Mesorhizobium japonicum MAFF 303099: one gene and its partner. The protein of the gene in region 1 binds, or shares a complex with, the protein of each later gene. Links are inferred from orthologs where the notes say so. Each region holds a gene or a part of one and is shown on either strand. Other genes may lie near its edges.

The links.
Region 2: the proteins of MAFF_RS01895 (region 1) and pnp are in contact, whole or in part, in a cryo-EM structure (PDB 9QH0), measured with the Escherichia coli proteins. The link is inferred for Mesorhizobium japonicum MAFF 303099 from one-to-one orthologs.

Annotation. Positions count from the first base shown.
Region 1 is NC_002678.2:139,996-152,098, reverse strand. What follows is about bases 4,122-7,632. They hold MAFF_RS01895 (Rne/Rng family ribonuclease), read left to right. Parts: upstream 4,122-4,477; coding sequence 4,478-7,432; downstream 7,433-7,632. Other genes in these bases: MAFF_RS01890 (glutaminase), read right to left, coding at 7,528-7,632. In the rest of the region: MAFF_RS01905 (penicillin-binding protein 1A), read right to left, coding at 1-2,350; MAFF_RS01900 (N-acetylmuramoyl-L-alanine amidase), read right to left, coding at 2,564-3,826; more of MAFF_RS01890, read right to left, coding at 7,633-8,475; MAFF_RS01885 (pyridoxal phosphate-dependent aminotransferase), read right to left, coding at 8,480-9,628; MAFF_RS01880 (tetratricopeptide repeat protein), read left to right, coding at 9,776-11,167; MAFF_RS01875 (DsbA family protein), read left to right, coding at 11,232-12,032. UniProt on the Escherichia coli protein: Endoribonuclease that plays a central role in RNA processing and decay. Required for the maturation of 5S and 16S rRNAs and the majority of tRNAs. Also involved in the degradation of most mRNAs.
Region 2 is NC_002678.2:4,461,871-4,473,426, reverse strand. What follows is about bases 7,858-10,821. They hold pnp (polyribonucleotide nucleotidyltransferase), read right to left. Parts: upstream 10,432-10,821; coding sequence 8,284-10,431; downstream 7,858-8,283. Other genes in these bases: MAFF_RS22790 (class I SAM-dependent methyltransferase), read right to left, coding at 7,858-8,158. In the rest of the region: MAFF_RS22830 (2-hydroxyacid dehydrogenase), read right to left, coding at 2-1,003; MAFF_RS22825 (SH3 domain-containing protein), read left to right, coding at 1,152-1,712; MAFF_RS22820 (DUF4260 domain-containing protein), read right to left, coding at 1,702-2,151; iron response transcriptional regulator IrrA, read right to left, coding at 2,148-2,579; 3-hydroxyacyl-[acyl-carrier-protein] dehydratase FabA, read left to right, coding at 2,822-3,337; fabB (beta-ketoacyl-ACP synthase I), read left to right, coding at 3,387-4,607; enoyl-ACP reductase FabI, read left to right, coding at 4,639-5,442; MAFF_RS22795 (putative bifunctional diguanylate cyclase/phosphodiesterase), read left to right, coding at 5,598-7,142; more of MAFF_RS22790, read right to left, coding at 7,148-7,857; rpsO (30S ribosomal protein S15), read right to left, coding at 10,841-11,110; magnesium/cobalt transporter CorA, read right to left, coding at 11,292-11,556. UniProt on the Escherichia coli protein: Involved in mRNA degradation. Catalyzes the phosphorolysis of single-stranded polyribonucleotides processively in the 3'- to 5'-direction. Also involved, along with RNase II, in tRNA processing.

The DNA of each region.
Region 1 (12,103 bases):
TGTCGGCGGGACCGGTGCCCGGCTTGAAGGCCTCGATGATGGTGCCCGGATCGCCCGACGCGGCACGCATGCCGGTCTTACGATTGATGGCGATCAGGTTCATGCCGTCTGGGACCTTGAAGTCGACGTTGGGCGTGCCGTCCAGCGCAACGCGCATGAAATCCTTGAAGATCGGGGCGGCGAGACCGCCACCGGTGGCGCCGTGGCCAAGGCCGCGCGGCGTGTCGTAGCCCATGTAGAGGCCAACCACGAGGTTCGGCGTGAAACCGATGAACCAGGCGTCCTTTTCGTCGTTGGTGGTGCCTGTCTTGCCGGCAATGTGGCGGCCGAGTTCGCCAATGGTGGCGCCGGTGCCGCGCTGGACCACGCCTTCCATCATCGAGGTGATCTGATAAGCGGTCATCGGATCGAGCACCTGCTCGGAATTGTCGACCAGTTCCGGCTCTGGCTGGTTCTTCCATTCAAGCGCGTTGCAGCCTTCGCAGCCACGCTCATCCTGCTTGAACACGGTCTTGCCGTAGCGGTCCTGGATGCGGTCGATCAGCGACGGTTTGATCGACTTGCCGCCATTGGCCATGATCGAATAGGCCGAAACCATGCGCATCACGGTGGTCTCGCCGGAGCCCAGCGCCATCGGCAGATACGGCGCCAGATGATCGTAGACACCAAAGCGCTCGGCATATTCGACGACCAGCTTCATGCCCATGTCGTTGGCAAGCCGCACCGTCATCAAATTGCGCGACTTCTCGATGCCGGAACGCAGCGTTGCCGGCCCGGCGACGGTGCCGTCATAGTTCTTCGGCGTCCAGGTCGTGTTGCCGCTCTGTATGGTGATCGGTCCGTCCATGATCACCGAGGCCGGCGTATAGCCATTGTCGAGCGCCGCCGAGTAGACGATCGGCTTGAACGAGGAGCCCGGCTGACGCATCGCCTGGGTGGCGCGGTTGAATTCGGACTGCGCATAGGAGAAACCGCCGACCATGGCCAGCACACGGCCGGTGTGCGGATCCATGGCGATCAGGCCGCCTTCCACCTCGGGAACCTGGCGCAGGCTGTAGGTGTTGTCGGAGCCTTCGTTCTTCTGCACGAAGATGACGTCGCCGGGCTTCAGCACATCGGCCGGCGACTTGGCCTTTACCGTCTTGCCGTCCACCATATGGCGCATGGCAAAGCCCATGTCGTCCTTGCTGACAGTGCCTTCGACGCGTTCCTTGACGATGTCGCCCGATGCCTGGCGTGCGGGCTGCAGGCCTATCGAGAGACCTGACGCGGAGGAGTCGAGCACGACGGCCAGCGACCATTCGGGGACGTCCTCCAGTCCCTTGACGGCGCCCAGCGGGACGCCCCAGTCGCCGGACACGTCGATTGACGTCACCGGCCCGCGATAGCCGCGCAGCGTATCGTATTTGATCAAGCCGTTCTGCATCGCCTTGCGGGCGATGAGCTGGACTTTCGGATCAAGCGTGGTGCGGACGGACAGGCCGCCTTCGTAGAGCGCGTTCTCGCCGTAACGGGCGATGATCTGGCGGCGCACCTCTTCGGTGAAGTATTCGCCGGCGAACAGATAGGTGCCGGTACGGCGCGGCGTCACGCCGAGCGGCTCGGCCTTGGCCTTGTTGCCTTCCTCACGCGTGACGTAGCCATTTTCGACCATCTGGTCGATGACCCAGTTGCGGCGCTCGATCGCGCGATCGGCATGCTTGAAAGGATGGTAGTTGTTGGGGCCCTTCGGCAACGAAGCCAGGTAGGCGGCCTCGGCCACGGTCAGTTCGTTCACCGACTTGTCGAAGTAGGTGAGCGCCGCGCCGGCGACACCGTAGGCGCCGAAACCGAAGAAGATTTCGTTGAGGTAGAGCTCGAGGATACGATCCTTGGGGTAGGCCTGCTCGATGCGGAAGGCCAGGATCATTTCCTTGATCTTGCGCTCGTAGGTCTGGTCCGCGGTCAACAGGAAGTTCTTGGCCACCTGCTGGGTGATCGTCGAGGCGCCGACCTGGCGCCTGCCCGAGCCAAAATTCTGCAGGTTGACGATGATGGCGCGGCCAAGGCCGGTCACGTCGATGCCGGGGTGATTGTAGAAGTTCTTGTCTTCCGCCGACAGGAAGGCCGCCTTGACGCGATCCGGGATGGCCTGGATCGGCAAATATAGCCGCCGCTCGCGCGCATATTCGGCCATCAGCGAGCCGTCCGAGGCGTGAATGCGGGTGGTCACCGGCGGCTCGTATTTGGCCAGCACCTCGTAGTCGGGCAGATCCTTCGACAGATGGCTGATGTAAATGGCAACGCCCGCCGCGACCAGAAGGGCCAGCGTCGTGCCGATGCCGAAGAAATAGCCAATGAGACGAATCATACCCGCTCCAGTCCTTGGTTCGGGAATTTCCTAAACGAAGCCGCCTTCCACGCAAGCTTTCGAGCTGGTCCCAATCCGTATTCGAAAACCCATGTCGCCATCATGTGGACAAAATACGGCAAGGCCTGATTTCGTGACCGCGCGCAGGAAATAAAGGCACCGGGTGTTGTCATCCAGCAACGCCGCCTCTGGTTGCAGGCACCGCAAGGCATGTCAACCTCCGGTTCTAGCCCCTGCCTTGGCGGACGCGAACAGCGCAACGGCATTGGTGATGCTTTGTGCGGCCTTGCCGCGCCATTCGGCGTTAAGCAGCTGCGCTTCGTCCTTGGCATTCGAGAGATAGCCGAGTTCGACCAGCACGGATGGTACGTCCGGTGCCTTCAGCACCTTGAAGCCCGCGGAACGCTGCGGATTGTTGATGAGCCCGACGCTGGTCGACAGCTGGCCGACCAAGGTGTGGGCGAAACTCATCGAAAAGGTGTGCGTCTCGCGGCGGATCAGGTCGATCAGGATATCGGTCACTTCCTTGTTGTCGTCCTTGATGACCATACCAGCGAACTGATCGGAGAGATTTTCGCGGTCGGCGAGCGCCTGCGCCTGCGGATCCGATGCCTTTTCGGAGACGGTGTAGACGGTGGCGCCGCGAATGCCCTTGACGCTGATCGTGTCGGCATGGATCGAAATCAGCAGGTCGGCCTCATGCTGGCGGGCGATGCGCACACGGTCGTCCAGGCGCAGATATTCATCGGTGTCGCGGGTCATGAAGACATCGTATTTGCCGATGGCTGCGAGCTTGTCGCGCAGTTCCGTGGCGAAGGCCAGCGTGACGTTCTTCTCGATGGTGCCGTTCAGGCCCTCGGCGCCGCCGTCGACGCCGCCATGGCCGGGATCGATGACGACGGTGAAGCGGTGGCCCGGATTGGAGACCGGTCCGGTGCCAACCCGCCCACCCTTGTCGGTCGAAACCGTCGAGCCGGTGGTCAGCGCCTGGTTGGCAAGGGCGGCGTCGAACTCCCGTTCGGAGGCGGCCGACATGTCGATGGCAATGCGGTAGCCGGTTCCGTCCTCATTCTTGAGCACATCCAGCTTGTCGACGGCAAACGGTCCCTTGCCGGTCAGGATCAGCCGCGAAACGCCGTCGCCGAGCGCGCCCAGGCGCACGCCCTTGACCAGGCCGCGTGGCTTCAAATCCTTGGCGTCGATGGCCAGCCTGGTATTCGCCAGATCGATGACCAGACGATTGGGTCCGCGCAGCAGGAACCATTTGATGTCAGGCTCGCGATCGAAATCCATGACGATGCGCATCTTGGTGGCATCGCCCGCCATCTTGTAGCCTTTTGCCACCAGCGGCGCATCGGCGGCATTGGCAATAGAGAAAAAGCCCTGGGAAATCGCCACCAGCAGCAGGAGAAATAGAGCACCAAGAATCCGGCCACCAACACGACATCCCTTGTCTGTGAAGTCCGCCAGTCCCATCTCTCTTACAGTCGCTCCCGGTTTGGCGCCAGGCGCCCGCTCGTTTCGTCGAAGTGCCGGTTAGGCCGCGAACTCGATTAACGATTGGTATCCAGAGAAGGTTAACCAAGCCTTTTCACGCAAGGATTGGACCCCAGGCTTACGTTACGGAACTGCTTTTTGCCGGCATCGGAAATCGGGGTTGCCTTCCAACCCGCCAAATCATAAAAGCGATAGTGGATCACTGCAATCCTGGAACCGCCCTCCTCCGCAGCTTCCTGCTACAGGGTCAGATGAAAGGCGGCTCCTTTCGCTTCACGCGAAAAGGCTTCAGGTGATTGCGACGAATTTCGCAGGTGTGCTCCCGTGGCGGGGGAATCACCTGCGTGAGGAAAACGGCCGGGTTTGTCCCCGTGCCGGCTCTGTATGAGCAAACAAGCTGGTCCGGTTTCCGGGCTTTGGTTCAAAAGGTTCTGCTGGTGACGATGGCTTCAAGCGCAATCATGGAAAGGTCCGCATCAAACCGCGCCAGTATGGCAGCGGGCGGCACCGCCATGACACGCAGGCACCGTCCGGCGGACATTCAATTATCCGGCACCCACTCTCCAGACACACAGCAGCGGGCTTTGCCCCGCCAGCTGCGGCTGACGGCTGCCGGGGGGAAACGAAATAATGCCCAACAAAATGCTGATAGACGCCTCCCACCCGGAGGAAACACGCGTTGTCGTCGTACGCGGTAACCGTATCGAAGAATTCGACTTTGAATCCCAGGACAAGAAGCAGCTCAAAGGAAATATCTACCTCGCCCGCGTAACGCGCGTCGAACCCTCCCTTCAGGCAGCCTTTGTCGAATATGGCGGCAACCGTCACGGTTTTCTCGCCTTCAGTGAAATACACCCCGACTACTACCAGATCCCGGTCGCCGACCGTCAGGCACTGCTGCGCGCCGAAGCGCAGGAGGCCGAGGACGAGGAGGACGAGGATGGTGACGGCGATGACCGCCAGAGCCGCGATCGCGGACGGCGCGGACGCCGGCGCGGCGGCAAGAGCCGGGAGCGCGGTGAGCACAAGCGCGATACTGGCGAGGCAGGCGAAGGCGCCGGCGAGCCAGGCGAAGGCGGCGACAATGGCGACATCGTTGTCGAGGAGATTTCCCACACCTCCGAGATCATCGAACACGCAGCCGATACATCGGAACATTCAGGTCCCTCGGAGCATGCCGATACATCAGGCCATGACGAAGGTTCCGCCGAACAGGAGGAAACCGAAACCCGCGAGGGTGGCCCGACATCGATCGCCGCCGCGGTCGAAGGCGATGTGATTTCCGAACCCGTCTCGCACACGGAACAGACCACTGAAGCCTCCTCCAGCGACAATGATCGCGGCATGCTGGAGGAAGTCCAGTCCTCGCATCCCGATGATCACGAGGTCGAATCGGTGGGCGCCGAGGATGCGCTGGAAGAGGTGCGCAACCGCCGCAAGCCGGTGCGCCGCCAGTACAAGATCCAGGAAGTGATCAAGCGCCGGCAGATCCTGCTGGTTCAAGTCGTCAAGGAAGAGCGCGGCAACAAGGGTGCCGCTCTCACCACCTATCTGTCGCTTGCCGGCCGCTATTCGGTGCTGATGCCGAACACGGCGCGCGGCGGCGGCATTTCGCGCAAGATCACCAGCGCGGTCGACCGCAAGCGCCTTAAGGAGGTGGTTGCCGACCTCGAAGTGCCGCAAGGCATGGGCGTCATCCTGCGCACCGCCGGCGAGAGCCGCACCAAGGCAGAGATCAAGCGCGATTACGAATATCTGATGCGGCTTTGGGAAAATGTCCGCAGTCTCACCTTGCAATCGACGGCCCCTGCCCTCGTTTATGAGGAAGGCAGCCTGATCAAGCGCTCGGTGCGCGATCTCTACAACAAGGATATCGACGAGATCCTTGTCTCCGGCGAGGAAGGCTACCGCGAAGCCAAGGACTTCATGCGCATGCTGATGCCGAGCCACGCCAAGGTGGTTCAGCCGTTCCGCGACACGACGCCGATCTTCGTGCGCAACGGCATCGAGGCGCAGCTCGACCGCATGCTGCAGCCGCAGGTGACGCTGAAGAGCGGTGGCTACATCATCATCAACCAGACCGAGGCGCTGGTCGCCATCGACGTCAATTCGGGCCGCTCCACCAAGGAGCACTCGATCGAGGACACCGCACTCCACACCAATCTGGAAGCGGCCGAGGAGGTTGCCCGTCAGCTCAGGCTTCGCGATCTCGCCGGCCTGATCGTCATCGACTTCATCGACATGGAGGAGAACCGCAACAACCGTTCCGTCGAGAAGCGGCTGAAGGATCACCTCAAGAACGACCGGGCCCGCATCCAGGTCGGCCGAATCTCGCATTTCGGCCTGATGGAGATGTCACGCCAGCGCATCCGCGCCAGCGTGCTGGAATCGACCATGAAGCCCTGCCCGCATTGCGGCGGCACCGGCCATGTCAGGTCCGATTCGTCGGTCGCGCTGATGGTGGTGCGGGCGATCGAGGAATTCCTGCTCAAGGATTCACGCAGCCACATCACCGTGCGCACGCCGGCGGCAACCGCGCTCTACGTGCTCAACCACAAGCGCGGCACGCTGGTGGAACTGGAAAGCCGCTTCGGCCTGACCATCACCATCGAGGCCGACGATACGGTTGGCGCGCAGCACTACGCAATCTTCCGCGGCGCGCTGGCCGAGAAGCCCGAGGGCTTCGTCGAGGCGCGCAGCCTGCCGGCCTATGTCGAGCCGGAGGAACCCGAGGACGAGATTGCCGTCGTCGAGGAAGACGATGAGGTCGTGGTCCAGGCCGAGCAGCCACGCCAGCAGCCGCAGCAGCACCAGCAGCCGCGGCCTGCCGGCAGCGAAGATGGCGAAGGCCGCGACCGCAAGCGTCGCAAGCGCCGCAGACGGCGCGGCGGCAGGGATCGCGACCGCGAGCATGGCGCTCCGGCGGACGGCTCAGCCATCTCGGCTCCGGCCGGCGAATTCGTCGGCGCGGCAGACGCGGCAGGCGACGATGACGGCGAACAGGACGACGCTGCCCCGATCGCTGCCAGCGCTTCCGACGAGGCGGTGCAGGCTGCGGATGACAGCCAGGGCAAGAAGCGCCGGCGCGGCAAGCGCGGCGGCAAGCGCAACCGTCGTGAAGACGGCGAAGGCGAGACCGAAGCAAGCGCCGGCGAGGCGACCGAGGCTTCCGAAGCCGATGCTTCCGAAAGCGAGCCTGCCTCGATCGAACCGGCGGCTGTTGCCGCGGTGACGGAAGAGCCAGTGGCCGCGGTGAGCGAAGAGGTGCCAAGCACCGAGAAGCCCAAGAAGCCGCGTCGAGCAGCCAAGCCGAAGAAGGCAGCCGCCGAAGCCGCCGCCGAAACCCCTGTTGTGGAAGCGGCCGCGGAAACGCCGGTCGAGGCGCCGGTGACGGTTGTTGAAGAGACAGCGGTTGTGCCCGTCGCGGAAGAGCCTTCCAAGGCCCGTCCGTCCAGGCGCAAGCCGGCGGCCATCGATGCGCCCGTCGTGCCTGTGGTGTCGTCGACCGTCGCCGATGAGCCGGAAGCCAAGACCGAAGAAAAGCCGAAGCGCGCCGGCTGGTGGCAGCGGAAGGGCTTTTTCTAAGCCTTTCAACTGGTTGATGTGACTTTTTAATAAGAAAATCCCGCGCCGATCGAAAGACGGCGCGGGATTTTTCACGTGCGGCAGGCTGCAAAAATTTATGGCGCGAAGATCGACCAGTTCATCATCCTGGCCAGCTTCTCCAGCGCGATCGAACCCAGCTTGGAATTGCCGTTGGCGTTGAGCCCGGGCGACCACACCGCAAGCGACGCCACACCCGGCACAATGCCCAATATGCCGCCACCGACGCCGCTTTTTCCCGGAATGCCGACGCGGAAGGCGAAATCGCCGGAGCCATCATAGTGGCCGCAGGTCAGCATCATGGCGCCGATGCGCCGCGCTCGCTCCGCCGATACCACGGAATGACCGGTGGCCGGGTTCTTGCCGCCATTGGCGAGGAAGCGGCCGGCCATCGCCAGTTGCCGGCAGCTCATGGCGATGGCGCAATGGTGGAAATAGACGCCCAGCGCCAGTTCCGGTGCATGATGAAGATTGCCGAAGGATTTCATGTAGTTGGCGAGCGCGAAGTTGCGATAGCCGGTGGCGCGCTCGGAGGCAGCGACCTCGCGGTCGATGATGATGGTGTCGTCGTCGGCCAGGAACTGGATGAAGCGCAGGATCTCGCCGATCGCCTCGCGCGGCTGATGACCGGCAAGCAGGATGTCGGAAATGACGATGGCGCCGGCATTGATGAACGGATTGCGCGGAATGCCGTTCTCGTGTTCGAGCTGGACGATCGAATTGAACGGATTGCCCGACGGCTCGCGCCCGACCCTCTGCCACAGCGCGTCGCCGACATTGCCGAGCGCCAGCGTCAAGGTGAACACCTTGGAGATGCTCTGGATCGAAAAAGCCTGGTCGGCATCGCCGGCCACCAGGACGCGGCCGTCATTGGTGACGGCGGCAATGCCGAATTTCCTTGGATCGACCTTGCCCAGCTGAGGAATGTAGGTGGCGACATCGCCGCGATCGGTGCGTTCGGCCATTTCGGCGGCGACTTCGGCCAATGCTTGATCAAGTTTGGGGGCCCGTTCGAGTTCCGGCATGGCGCTACCTCAACCAGCGTTCGATGCGCGCCATCGCCTCGACCATGTCGTCATGGCTGCCGGCGTAGGAAAACCGCATCGTGCGATGTCCGGCCTGGGTGTCGAAATCGCGGCCGGGCGTCGCCGCGACATGCGCCTCGGCCAGCATCTTGCGCGCGAAGGCCATGCTGTCATTGCTGTGGCGGGTGACATCGCAAAACGCATAGAAGGCGCCGTCCATGGGCGCGGCCAGCGGAAAGCCGAGTTCCGGCAGGCGCTTCATCAGCAGTTCGCGATTCCAGGCATAGCGGCCTTTGACCGCCTCCAGCTCTTCGGTGGCGGCAAAGGCCTCGATCGCGGCGATCTGCGAGAGTTCCGGCGGCGAAATGTAGAGGCTCTGGGCGATGCGCTCGACGGGCCGCACCAGCTCTTCCGGCAACACCATCCAGCCGATGCGCCAACCGGTCATGCAGTAGTATTTCGAGAAGGAATTGATCACCGTGACGCTGTTGCCGAAGGCAAGTGCGGTGGTGTCAGGCGCACCATAGGCCAACCGGTGGTAGATTTCGTCGGAAATGACGGCGATCCCCAGTGCCTCCGCCGTATTGACCAGCGCCGACAGTTCGTCGGCCGGTATGACGGCACCGGTCGGATTGGCCGGACTTGCAAAAAGCACACCCTTCAGCGGTTTCTCGCGATGCGCGGTCTCAAGATGACCGGCATGCAGATAGGCCGCGTCGCCGAGCTCGATCTCGACCACATCGATGCCGAGCGCCGCCATGATGTTGCGATAGGCAGGGTAGCCGGGTGCCGCGATGGCAACGCGATCGCCCGGATCGAACATAGCCAAGAAGGCGAGATTGAAGGCCGCGGACGATCCGGTGGTCACCGCGATCCGGGCGGGCTCGACTTCCAGCCTATAGTGATCCGCGTAGTGCTCGGCGATCGCCTTGCGCAGGCCAGCTAGCCCCAGCGTGTCGGTGTAGCCGATGCGACCGTCCTGCAAGGCCCTGGCCGCGGCGGCTCGGACCCGTACGGGCGCCGGATCGGACGGTTGGCCGACCGCCATGGAGATCACCGGCACACCCTGCGCTTTCAGCCGGTTCGCTTCGGCCAGCACATCCATGGCGTGGAACGGCTCGACATTGCCACGACGCGAGAGCGAAACGACCATTTTATCCCTATCCCGACGGTTGGGCGCGCCACGCCCCCGAATACATGCGCCGCACAAATGCCCGATTGATGTGAGGATCACAAGTTGAGGAAGTTTTCCGGTGCCGACTTTTCATCTTTCGCCCGCTCGTCTACCAGTGAACACGTCATGTTGAGCCGACCCAGATCGACGATTGCCAGGATCGCGCGTGTTTTCACGACGCTTTCGCTCGGCCTTGCCGTTGCCGTGGCAAGTTCGGTCACCGCCTTCGCCCAGAGCGTTCCGGTGGTGCGCGATGCCGAGATCGAGGCTTTGGTGCGCGACTATGCACGGCCGATCTTCAAGGCAGCCGGGCTGGCGAATGACGGCATCGACATCGTGCTGGTCAATGATTCCAGCTTCAACGCTTTTGTCACCGGGCGACGGCTGTTCATCAACACCGGCGCGCTGATGACGGCGGAAACGCCCAACGAGATCATCGGCGTCATCGCGCACGAGGCCGGCCATATCGCCGGCGGCCACCAGCAGAAACTGCGTGACCAGCTCGAGCGCGCCAAGACGATGGCCATCATTGCGACCTTGCTTGGCGCGGGCGCGATCGTCGCTGGCGCGACCACCAACAGCCGCGGCCTTGCCGGCGCCGGCATGGGCGTGGCCGCCGGCGGCGGCGAGATGGCACAGCGCAGCATCCTCGCCTATCAGCGCACCGAGGAGATAACGGCCGACCGCTCCGCCATCACCTATCTCAACGCCACCGGCCAGTCCGGCATGGGCATGCTGAAGACGTTCCGGAGGTTCCAGACCGCGCTGTCGCTGTCGGGTGCGCAAGTCGATCCCTATCGGATCAGCCATCCGATGCCGCAGGAGCGCATCGCCAATCTCGAAGTGCTGGTGAAGCAGAGCCCCAATGTCGACAAGCTCGACCCGCCGACGCTGCAGCAGCGCCATGACATGATGCGGGTGAAGATCGCCGTCTACATGGAAGGCCAGGCCGCCGCGGCGCGGCTGCTGCAAAAGATGAGAGGCAGCCTCGCCGCGCAGTATGGCGACGCCCAATCGACCTACCTTTACGGCGACATCGCCGGCGCACTCGCCAAGACCAATGCCCTGATCAAGGCGCAGCCGAAGAATGCCTATTTCCAGGAGTTGCGCGGCGACATCTTGATGAAGGCGAACAAGCCCAAGGACGCGGCGGAAGCCTACGCCAAGGCGGTCAGCCTCGATCCGGCGCGGTCCGGCTTGCTGCCTGTCTCGCTCGGCCAGGCGCTGATGGCGGTCGGCACGCCAGACTCGCTGAAGAAAGCCGTCGTGCAGATCAACAATGGCCTGGGCCGCGACAAGGAAAATTCCGAAGGCTATCGCTACCTGGCCCAGGCTTACGGCGAGCTGGGTGACATACCGGGCGCCGAGCTGGCCACGGCGGAAGGTCATTTCTATTCCGGTAACTACAAGGATGCGAAGATCTTCGCCATGCGGGCGCAGCAGCAGATGAAGCGCGGCGAGCCGCGCTGGATACGCGCCCAGGACATCATAAACTACAAATCGTCAAACAAGATCTAGTGAACCTTCCGGTCACGCACTGCGACACAGCCGGACCAGGAAACAGGCAAAAGGAACGAAAACGATGAAAAAGGCACTGCTGCTGGGCACCACGGGGGTCGCTGTAGTCCTTGCCATGCTGGCTTTCGGTTTCGTGGCCGGCAGCCCACAGATGGCCAAGGCCGGTACGGCGCAGCCTGTCCAGACGGCCGCCGATACCAAGATCGACCGTGCCGAGGTCGAAGGGATCATCCGTGACTATCTCCTGAAGAACCCTGAGGTGCTGCTCGAAGTGCAGGACGCGCTCGAGGCCAAGCAGAAGGAAGAGCAGCGCATCGCCTCGCTCGGCGTCATCAAGGGCGCCAAGGACCAGATCTTCAACTCCGCCTTCGACGGCGTCGTCGGCAATCCGAACGGCAAGGTGACGATCGTCGAGTTCTACGACTACAATTGCGGCTTCTGCAAACGCGCCATCGAGGACATGCGGGCGCTGACCAAATCCGATCCGGATCTGCGCTTCGTGCTCAAGGAATTCCCGATCCTCGGCCCGGATTCGCAGAAAGCCAGCGTCGTTTCGATGGCGTTCCACCTGATGATGCCGGAAAAGTACGGCGAGTTCCACAATGCGCTGCTCGGCGGCCAGGGACGCGCCACCGAGGCGGCCGCGATCAAGGTCGCGCTTTCGCTGGGCGCCGACGAGGCGACGCTGCGCGAGAAGATGAAGGATGCTTCGATCCCCGAGGCCTTCTCCAAGACCTACGATCTTGCCAACAAGCTGGCGATCACCGGAACGCCGTCCTACGTGGTCGGCAACGAGGTCGTGTTCGGGGCTCTCGGGCAGGACGTGTTGGCGGAAAAGATCAAGGCGGCGAAAGCCGCGCTTTGATCAGCCCGGGGTTTCCTTCACCGGCGCATTTCGGCCTGTTGTGGACAGTGAAAGAACGCACTTGCGCTCTT
Region 2 (11,556 bases), 4.3 Mb from region 1 along the record:
GTCAGGTTCTGAGCGGCAGCACGCGATCCGGCGGACGGTGACCGTCAACGAAGGCACGGATGTTGATGATGACCTTCTCGCCCATGTCGATGCGGCCCTCAAGCGTGGCCGAGCCCATATGCGGCAAAAGCACGACCTTGTGCCTGGCGGCGAGCTTGAGCAGCTTGGCATTGAGCGCCGGCTCGTGCTCGTAGACGTCAAGGCCGGCGCCGGCGATCTTGCCGTCCTGGATCAGTTTGACCAGCGCTTCCTCGTCGATGATGTCGCCACGCGCGGTGTTGACGACATAGGCCGTCGGCTGCAGCAGCGCCAGCCGCCGCGCCGACAGAAGATGGAAGGTCGCGGGCGTCGACGGACAATTGACCGAGATGATGTCCATGCGGGCCAGCATCTGGTCGAGGCTCTCCCAATAGGTCGCCTCCAGCCCATCCTCGACCGCCGGCAAAACGCGATGGCGGTTGTGATAGTGGATGGAAAGGCCGAAAGCCTTGGCCCGCCGCGCGACGGCCGTACCGATGCGACCCATGCCGACAATGCCGAGCCGCTTGCCCCAGATGCGCCGGCCAAGCATCCAGGTCGGCGACCAGCCGGCCCATTTCTTGTCGCCGGTGAGCACATTGGCGCCCTCCGCGAGGCGGCGCGGCACCGCCAGCATCAGCGCCATGGTCATGTCAGCGGTATCTTCGGTCAGCACGTTGGGCGTGTTGGTGACGGTGATGCCCTTCTTGGCGGCCGCCGCCACGTCGATCTTGTCGACGCCGTTGCCGAAATTGGCGATCAGCTTGAGGTTGTCGCCGGCCTGGGCGATCAGCGCCGCGTCGATCTGGTCGGTCACCGTCGGCACCAGCACGTCGGCTTCCTTGACCGCGGCGACCAGTTCCGGCTGCGTCATCGGTCTGTCCTCGACATTCAGCCTGGCGTCGAACAGCTCGCGCATGCGGGTCTCGACCGGGTCGGGCAGCTTTCGCGTGATGACCACGAGAGGCTTCTTTTTGCCTACCATTGTTTCCCTCGTTGAGACCTCTTTAACCAAGACCGGCGAAACTGAAAGCCGGTCGCGGTAGCCGATTTACCCATGTAACAAGCGGTGCCGCCGAAGACAAAGAAAAAGGGGCGCCAAGGCCACCGGGCCGGCGCCGAAAGGAACGAAAGTGTCTGGTTTCGCGTCGCTTCGCCTGGCCCTCAGCGCAGCATTTCTCGGCGCTCTCCTCTATTCCCCGCTTGCCGCGGCGCAGAGCGCGGCCGCGCCCGCCCAGAATGCCGTCACGCTCGGGCCGAGCGGCCTGCCGCTACCGCGATTCGTCAGCCTGAAGTCCGGCCGCGTCAATTCGCGCGTCGGCCCCGGCGCCAACTACTCGGTCGACTGGATGTATCTGAAGGCCGGTCTGCCGATGGAGGTCGTCCAGGAATTCGACACATGGCGCCGCGTGCGCGACGCCGATGGCTCCGAGGGCTGGATCAACCAGTCGCTGCTGTCGGGCCGGCGCACGGCGATCATCGCGCCGTGGCAGCGCGGCAAGGGCGCCCAAATCAATCTTATGAAAAGCCCCGACAAGGATGCCCGAGTGGTGGCGATCGTCGAGCCCGGCGTCATGGGCACGATCAAGTCCTGCGACGGCCAGTGGTGCGAAATGACGCTTGAAGGCCACACCGGCTGGCTCGCCCAGGCCGCGGTCTGGGGCGCCTATCCCGGCGAGCGGGTCAAGGACTGAGGTCGTCCCGTTTGCGTCCGATACGGCCAAGGTGAGTGTCCTGAAAACCGGTTGACAGTTTCAGGCCGTAGCCCAGCGCACGGTCGATGGCGATGTGGGCGATCCAGATCAGTGCGACCGCGATCGCGACCGCATGACCGGAGAGGTACCCGACGAGCAGCAGCAGTACCGGTACGATGAGGATGTGCAAGGCGTTGTAGGCGATGGCGCCGATGCGCGGCCCGCCGAGGTAGCCGAACATTGACAGGTCCGGCGCCAGGATGAGCAATCCGAAGAGCCACCAGGAAACGCCTGACCAAGCATAGAAGACGAGCGCAACGGCCGCCACGACAGCCCATTCGAGCCGGGTTATCCGGTCGAGGAGCTTCATCCCTGACAGAGTACTCTGGCCTGACAGATCATTCCCGGCCGGACCGATTGTCTTGGCCTCGCCGGTCATTCCTGGCGCTTGGGGCGCAGCCTCACCACGATGTCGACATTGGCGATTTCCATGCCCTCGGGCGGATCCGGCAGGTTGGTGACTGTCACCGGGCCGTTGGCGATGTCGAAAATCCGGTTTTCGCCTTCGATGTAGAAATGATGGTGGTCGGAGGTGTTGGTGTCGAAATAGGTCTTGGCGCCCTCGACGGCGAGGATGCGCAGCAGCCCCGCCTGGGTGAACTGGTGGAGCGCGTTGTAGACCGTGGCCAGCGACACCGGCACGCCGGCGGCCAGCGCCTCCTCGTGCAGTTCCTCGGCCGAGAGATGGCGATCGCCCTTGGCGAAAAGCAGGTCGGCCAGCGCAATGCGCTGCCGCGTCGGCCTCAGGCCGGCTTCACGTACCCGCTTGTCCACAGCGACATTTTCCTTCCGGCAGCCCCGGTCCATCTGGTCTTCCAAGCCAACAGTCCCGCTTCAAGACATGCCCAGAATGGCAAAAAAATGAATGTCTGCCGAAACCGGACCCCTGTTGACATATATTCTGTCGTCCGAATGCGATCAATAGCGCGCATTGACCCGGGCAGACTGGCGGGTTAAGCGCAAACGCCGGTTTCCGGCCTGAAACAGATTGTGTTAGGACACCAACGACAAGGGCGCGCTACCGCCCGGACGATATGGGGACGAGATTGATGGCGGGTAAATCCAGCTACGACTACGAAGAATTGCTGGCCTGCGCCCGCGGCGAGCTGTTCGGAGAGGGCAATGCCCAGCTGCCCTACCCGCCGATGCTGATGTTCGACCGTATCACCGAGATCAGCGAGACCGGCGGCGCCTTCGACAAGGGCTTCATCCGTGCGGAGTTCGACATCAAGCCGGACCTGTGGTTCTTCGCCTGCCATTTCATCGGCAATCCGATCATGCCAGGATGCCTCGGTCTGGACGCCTTGTGGCAGTTGACCGGCTTCTACCTTGGCTGGCTCGGCGAACCCGGCAAGGGAATGGCGCTGTCGACCGGTGAGGTCAAGTTCAAGGGCATGGTCACGCCATCGGTCAAGAAGGTCGAGTACGGCGTGGATTTCAAGCGCGTCATGCGCGGCCGATTGGTGCTGGGCATCGCCGATGGCTGGATGAAGGCGGATGGCGAGCCCATATATGCGGCGACGGACCTGAAGGTCGGTCTGTCCAAGCAGTCGGCGGTCGCTTGACCGCACCCTTGGCCGACCCACTGGCCAGCATCCCTGGAAGGAGTTGCGAATGAGACGTGTCGTAGTCACAGGCCTCGGCATCGTGTCGTCGATCGGCAACAATGCCAACGAGGTGCAGACCTCGCTGCATGACGCCAGATCCGGCATCAGCTTTTCCGATTCCTTCGCCGAGCACGGCTTCCGTTGCCAGGTCTGGGGCGCGCCGACGCTCGACCCCTCCGCCATGATCGACCGCCGCGCGATGCGCTTCCTGAGCCAAGGTGCCGCCTGGAACCACGTCGCCATGGACCAGGCGATCGCCGATGCGGGCCTCGGCGAAAGCGACATCACCAATGAGCGCACCGGCATCGTCATGGGCTCGGGCGGCCCCTCCACCCGCACCATCGTCGAGGCGGCCGAAACCACGCTGAAGAACGGCAGCCCCAAGCGCATCGGCCCCTTCGCGGTACCGAAGGCGATGTCGTCGACCGCGTCGGCAACGCTGGCCACCTGGTTCAAGATCCACGGCGTCAACTATTCGATCTCGTCGGCCTGCTCGACCTCGGCGCATTGCATCGGCAATGGCTACGAGCTGATCCAATGGGGCAAGCAGGACATGGTCTTTGCCGGCGGCCATGAGGATCTCGACTGGACGATGTCGGACCTGTTCGACGCCATGGGCGCCATGTCGTCCAAGTTCAACGACAGGGCCTCGGCTGCTTCCCGCGCCTATGACGTCAATCGCGACGGCTTCGTCATCGCCGGCGGCGCCGGCGTGCTGGTGCTGGAGGAGCTCGAGCATGCCAAGGCGCGCGGCGCCAAGATCTACGCCGAGATCGTCGGCTACGGCGCAACCTCTGACGGCTACGACATGGTGGCCCCCTCCGGCGAAGGCGCGGTCCGCTGCATGCGCCAGGCGCTGGCGACGGTTTCCACGCCGGTCGACTACATCAACACCCATGGCACCTCGACGCCGGTCGGGGATTCCAAGGAAATGGGCGCCATCCGCGAGGTGTTCGGCGAGAAGATGCCGTTCATCACCTCGACGAAATCGCTGACCGGCCATTCGCTGGGCGCGGCCGGCGTTCAGGAGTCGATCTATTCGATCCTGATGATGCAAGGCGGCTTCATCGGCGAAAGCGCCCATATCGAAACCCTCGACCCCGAATTCGAGGGCATGCCGATCGTGCGCAAGCGTATCGACAACGCCAAGATCGACACCGTCCTGTCAAATTCCTTCGGTTTCGGTGGCACCAACGCAACGCTCGTTTTCCAGCGCTATTCCGCATAAGGCCAGCGGTTTTCTAGGGGGATTGCCTGCCATGGACGGATTGATGAAGGGCAAGCGCGGGCTTGTCATGGGTGTCGCCAACGATCATTCGATCGCCTGGGGCATCGCCAAGAAATTGTCCGAACATGGGGCGGAGCTCGCCTTCACCTACCAGGGCGACGCCTTCGGCCGCCGGGTCAAGCCGCTCGCCGACAAGCTCGGCGCCTCGCTGGTCGTTCCCTGCGATGTCGAGGACAGCGCTTCGGTCGCCGCCACATTCGAGACGCTCGGCAAGGAATGGGGCGGACTGGACTTCGTCGTCCACGCCATCGGCTTTTCCGACAAGAATGAGTTGAAGGGCCTCTACGCCGACACCAGCCGAGACAATTTCGTCCGCACCATGGTGATCTCCTGCTATTCCTTCACCGAAGTGGCGCGCAACGCCGCGGCACTGATGACGGAAGGCGGCTCGATGATCACGCTGACCTATGCCGGTTCGGTCCGCGTCATGCCGAACTACAATGTCATGGGCGTAGCCAAGGCCGGCCTCGAGGCCAGCGTGCGCTACCTTGCCAACGACTACGGCCCGCGCGGCATCCGGGTGAACGGCATCTCGGCAGGCCCGGTGCGCACGCTCGCCGGCGCCGGCATTTCGGACGCCCGTCACATGTTCTCCTACCAGCAGCGCAATTCGCCGTTGCGCCGCACGGTGACCATCGACGAGGTCGGCGGCTCCGCGCTTTATTTGCTGTCCGACCTTGCCTCCGGCGTCACCGGCGAAATCCACTATGTCGATTCCGGCTATCACATCGTCTCGATGCCGACGCTCGACGAGTTGAAGCAAACGGATGGCTAACTGGCCCTGAAACGGGTCAAGGCGGGCAACCGTTTCGGAGAAATGGCTCTTTTCCAGTAAAGAAAATAATCTTCTCCAGTAAAATTGGATTCATTCGCGGAAACTCATTTTAAGAAGATTTCCGCTATAGAGTCCCGCAATCTGGGGACCTTTGAATGCCTGCCGTCAGCAACCCGAAGCGAACACCCGTGTTTCGACTGCTCACCATAGCAAGTTCGGGCATTGGCAGTTTTATCCTCGGCATCTGGGGGCTGAAGCACGGTCTCGGCGACGGGTTTGCCGGCATATCGATGGACATGATGGTCGCGATCATGGCCGCGCTTTGCGCGCTGGCGGCGTCGGTGGCGGCCATGTCGTTCTTCGCCGGTGTCGATGAATCGGCGGATTTCGTCTTCAACGAAACCCATTTCGACAAGCTGACCGGACTGCTGGCACGCCCGGCGATGGTCGGCAAGATCGCCGAGGCGGCATGCGCGACAAGCCGAACCGGGGAACCGGTGTTCCTGATCGACATCGACATCGACCGGTTCAAGCAGATCAACGACGCGATCGGCTATACGCAGGGCGACGAGTTGATCCGCGCCTTCACCAAGCGGCTGCAGACCTGCGTGCCCGCACGCGCCATGGTCGGGCGTATCGGCGCTGGCGAGTTCGCGGTGCTGCTTCCGGATCATCAGATCCAGGGAACGATGGAAAGCATGGTCGAAAGGCTCATCGATGAAATGATGGAGCCCTATGAACTGAGCACCCATCAGCAATCGGTGAGCCTGTCGGTGGGTATCGTTGCCATGCCCAAGGATGGCGTCGATCCGGTCCTTATCCTGCGCCGCTCCAATCTGGCGCTGCAGAATGCGCGCGCCGGCGGGGTCGGCAACTGGTCGGTGTTCGACAGCGAGATGGGGCGTGTCGCCGATCATCGCCAGTGGGTGGAATCCGAACTGCACACCGCTTTCGAGCGAGGAGACTTCGACCTCCACTATCAGCCGCAGCTCGACCTGCCGACCGGCCGCATCATCGGCTACGAGGCGCTGATCCGCTGGAACCATCCCGAACGCGGCATGATCCCACCCATGGAGTTCATCCAGATCGCCGAGGAAACCGGCATGATCAACCCGATCGGCGAATGGGTTCTGCGCAAGGCTTGCAGCGACGCCCACCATCTGCCGGACGACTGTTTCGTCGCCGTCAACATCTCGCCGGTTCAGTTCATGACCAAGGACTTCGTCGGCATCGTGCGCGACACGATGAGGGCCACCGGCATCAAGCCGTCGCGGCTTGAGCTGGAAGTGACCGAGACGGCGATGATGCAGGACCGCGACCGCGCGGCCGCCATACTGAAAGAACTTGCCGAAATGGGCATCTCCGTTGCCGTCGACGATTTCGGCACCGGCTATTCCAACCTCAGCTACCTCATCGACTTCTCGTTCGGCAAGTTGAAGATCGACCGCTCCTTCGTCAGCCGCATCGGTACCGATTCCAGCTCAGGCGCTGTTGTCTCGACCATCGTCGGGCTTTCGCGCGCGCTCGGCGTCAGCATCATCGCCGAAGGCGTCGAGACCGAGAGCCAGGCGACACTGTTGCGGGCCGCCGGCTGCGAAGTGGTGCAGGGCTACCTGTTCGGCCGGCCGGCACCGCTCAAGTTCAGGCTTGGCGACCAGCACGCCACCGACGAGGTCCGGCGCGTCGCCAGCCTGCATTAAGCAAGTCAGCGCCGTGCGGAAAACACCTTGAACATGCCGTCGCGGGCAAGCTCGGCATGGCTGGCAAAGGCCGCCGACAGCACGGACTCATAGGGAAGCTGGCGGTTGGCGACCATGAACAGCCTGCCACCGGGCTTCAACGCCTTGGCTGCCGCGCGGATCATGCCGACGCCGATCTCGGGCTCGGCCGCACGGCTGCGGTGGAAGGGCGGGTTCATGGCGATGACGTCGTAACGGCGCTCGACCGGCTCGGCGAGCAGATCCGTCCAGAAGAAGCCTTGCGCCACTGTGTTGGCGAGGTTGCCCTTGGCCGCCTCCAGCGCATCGAAATCGGCCTCATAGAGATCGAGGCCCGACAGGCCTGACGAGCGGGCAGCCATCTCAGCCGCCACATAACCCCAGCCGGCGCAGAAATCGGCCGCATTGCCGCGCAGGTCACCGGGCAGGTTGTCGGCCAGCAGTTTCGAACCCGCATCGATGCGATCGAAGGAGAACATGCCGGGTGCGGTGTGGAATCGCCCCTCGATCAGCAAAGCGGGATTGGCGGCGCGAAGTGTAGCGGCGGCTTGCACATCCGCCGGGCTGCGCAGCCAGAAGGCGATGCCGTGATATTTCGGCATATGGCCGTCGAGCGGCACGAGTTCGTCGACGCGCTTGCGCAGGCTGGCAATGCCGTCGTCCTTGCCGCCGGCGACGACGACAAGTCCGCGCGGCGCCACGCGCTCGAGGGCCTCGGCGATACGCAGTTCGTTCTGGCCGCGGTGACGGCCGGCGAGCACCAGGGCGGCATCAAAACCGTCCCCCTCGGCTTGCGGCGTCACGGTAAAGCCCGCCGTCTGCAATGCGCGGAAATGCGGCCGGAAGCCCTGTATGAGATGCAGCGTTGCCTCGAAACCCGGCGGCACGCGCAGGCCGGGCTCGGCGCCGAGGAAGAGGATGCGCTCGCCCTTTCGCGGCAAGGAGAGAGCCTCAGCCTCGAACGGATGGAAAAGCGTCTTCAGCGCTTCAGCGGGCATAGAAGTGCTCCCAGAGTCTTACGCAATTCCCAAGGTGAAAGCGCCTCATACTTTCCTGGAACTGCTCCAAACGAAAACGGGCGCGACATAAGCCGCGCCCGCTTCGATTTTTTCTGTCAGAGCGCTCAGGCGGCGTCTTCTTCGCCTTCGGCCCTCTTGTCGCGCACGATTTCCTTGCCGGTGGCCTGGTCGACGACCTTCATCGACAGGCGAACCTTGCCGCGCTCGTCGAAGCCCATCAGCTTGACCCAAACCTTGTCGCCTTCCTTGACAACGTCCGAGGTCTTGGCAACGCGCTCATTGGCGAGCTGCGAGATGTGGACGAGGCCGTCACGCGGACCGAAGAAGTTGACGAAAGCGCCGAAGTCGGCGGTCTTGACGACCGTGCCTTCGTAGATCTCGCCGACTTCCGGCTCGGCGACAATGGTGTGGATCCACTTCTTCGCCGCCTCGATCTCCTTGGCGTTCGAGGAAGCGATCTTCACCGTGCCGTCGTCCTCGATGTTGATCTTGGCGCCGGTCTTCTCGACGATCTCGCGGATGACCTTGCCGCCCGAACCGATGACATCGCGGATCTTGTCGGTCGGGATGTGCATGACCTCGATGCGCGGTGCGAATTCGCCGAGTTCGGGGCGTGCGCCGGTCAGAGCATGCGCCATTTCGCCGAGGATATGCTGGCGGCCATCCTTGGCCTGGTCCAGCGCGATCTTCATGATCTCCTCGGTGATGCCCTCGATCTTGATGTCCATCTGCAGCGAAGTGATGCCGTTGGCGGTGCCGGCGACCTTGAAGTCCATGTCGCCGAGGTGATCCTCGTCGCCCAGGATGTCGGAGAGCACGGCGAAGCGCTCGCCTTCCTTGATCAGGCCCATGGCGATACCGGCAACGGGCTTCGCCAGCGGCACGCCGGCATCCATCAGCGCCAGGGAGGTGCCGCAGACGGTGGCCATCGAGGACGAGCCGTTGGACTCGGTAATCTCCGAGACGACACGCAGCGTGTAGGGGAACTGGTCAGCGCTCGGCAGCATCGGCCGGATGGCGCGCCAGGCGAGCTTGCCGTGGCCGATTTCGCGGCGGCCCGGCGAACCCATGCGGCCGGTCTCACCGACGGAATAGGGAGGGAAGTTGTAGTGAAGGAGGAACTTCTCCTTGTACATGCCGGTCAGCGAATCGACATACTGCTCGTCTTCGCCGGTGCCGAGCGTGGCCACGACCAGCGCCTGGGTTTCGCCGCGGGTGAACAGTGCCGAACCATGGGTGCGCGGCAGGACGCCGACTTCCGAAACGATCTTGCGGACCGTCTTCAGGTCGCGGCCATCGATGCGCGAGCCGGTGTCGAGGATGTTCCAGCGCACGACCTTGGCCTGGAGTTCCTTGAACACCGAGCCGATCTGCTCGGAGGTGTATTTGGGCTCTTCGCCTTCGGCCGGAGCAAAGGCTGCCTTGACCTTCGCCTTGACGGCGTCGACGGCGGCATAGCGTTGCTGCTTGTCGGTGATCTTGTAGGCATTGCTGAGCTCGTCGCCGACGATCTTCAGCATCTCGCCTTCGAGCGCGGAATAGTCCGGCGCGGTGAAGTCGCGTGGCTCCTTGGCGGCGACTTCGGCCAGCTTGATGATGGCGTCGATGACCGGCTGAAAGCCCTTGTGGCCGAACATGACGGCGCCGAGCATCAGTTCTTCGCCAAGTTCCTTGGCTTCCGACTCAACCATCAGCACGGCGTCGGCGGTGCCGGCGACGACGAGGTCGAGCTTGGATTCCTGCATTTCGTCGATGTGCGGGTTGAGGACGTATTCGCCGTTGATGTAGCCGACGCGCGCGCCGCCGACCGGGCCCATGAAGGGAACGCCCGACAGGGTCAAAGCGGCCGAGGTGGCAACGATCGACAGGATGTCCGGATCGTTCTCGAGGTCATGCTGAACGACGGTGACGACGATCTGGGTGTCGTTCTTGTAGCCGTCGGCGAAGAGCGGACGGATGGGGCGGTCGATGAGGCGCGAAACCAGCGTTTCCTTTTCGCTCGGACGGCCTTCGCGCTTGAAATAGCCGCCCGGGATCTTGCCGGCGGCATAGGTCTTTTCCTGGTAGTTGACGGTCAGCGGAAAGAAATCGAGGCCGGGCTTGGGCTCCTTCATCGAAACGACGGTGGCCAGAACCTTGGTCTCGCCGTAGGTGGCGAGCACAGCGCCGTCAGCCTGACGGGCGATCTTGCCGGTTTCGAGGATGAGCGGGCGACCGCCCCATTCGATTTCCACTTTGTGCTGATTGAACATGTCTTGTCCTTTGTATGAAGAAGGGCCGCGCCGTTTCAGCGTGCGCGGGTGCCCTTTCCTCTGGCTTCCTTTCTCGGGCAGCCACGGGCAAGACAACGGGAGGCTCGGGTTTTATCGGCACGGTGGCCAAACGAGCGTCCTGCAATCCTGCCCCATGACCGTCCATGGGTGGCTTAGAGTGGCCCTCTGCGCGCTCTAAGCCGGATATGGCCAATCGATCGATCGGCCTGCGCATGACCCCGAAACCCACGGCTTGCGGAACGCGTCATGCGCAATTCAACTTTTCGGAACGTCCGTCCGGCATCCCGATGGGGTGCGCGGCGCTCCAGTCCTGCATTCGAGATCGGATTGGTCCTCGGCTCGAATGCGCGACCGGCGGACTCCTTGAGAGAGCCCGCCGGTCAATTCGTCAACGGCGCAGACCGAGCTTCTCGATCAGTGTCTGATAGCGCACGTCGTCCTTGCGCTTGAGGTAGTCAAGCAGGCTGCGGCGCTGGGACACGAGAGCGAGCAGACCACGGCGGGAATGGTTATCCTTCTTGTGGTCCTTGAAATGGTCGGTCAAGTTCTTGATGCGCTCGGAAAGGATGGCCACCTGGACTTCCGGAGACCCGGTATCGCCCTTGGCGGTCGCGAATTCACCCATCAATTCCTTTTTGCGCTCGGCAGTAATCGACATCGTGTTTTTCCTTATGTTTGAGGAAACGGGTCGCCCTCAGCCGGGATGTCGTCCAGCAGGGGCCGGTGCAAGCAAAGCGTCGAGGCGCTATGCTGCGGCGCATATAGTGCAATTCCCGGCAAAACACCAGCCCAATTCACCAAGCCGGCTTTTCAGCCCCAAATGCCGAGTTTTATCGCTATCAAAGCCATTTTTTCCATTTGAAGAAGGCAATCAGGCCGATCGCGACAAGCAGCATGAAGACGAGCGCCGCCGGATAACCATAGTAAGATCGCAGTTCCGGCATGTTCCATGGCGAGGCATCGGGACTGAAATTCATGCCCCAGACGCCGACCAGGAAGGTGAGCGGCATGAAGATGACCGAGACGATGGTGAGATAGCTGATGACGTCGTTGGTGCGCGCCTGGCTCAGCGACAGATGCATCTCGATCAGCCCGGTCAGCATG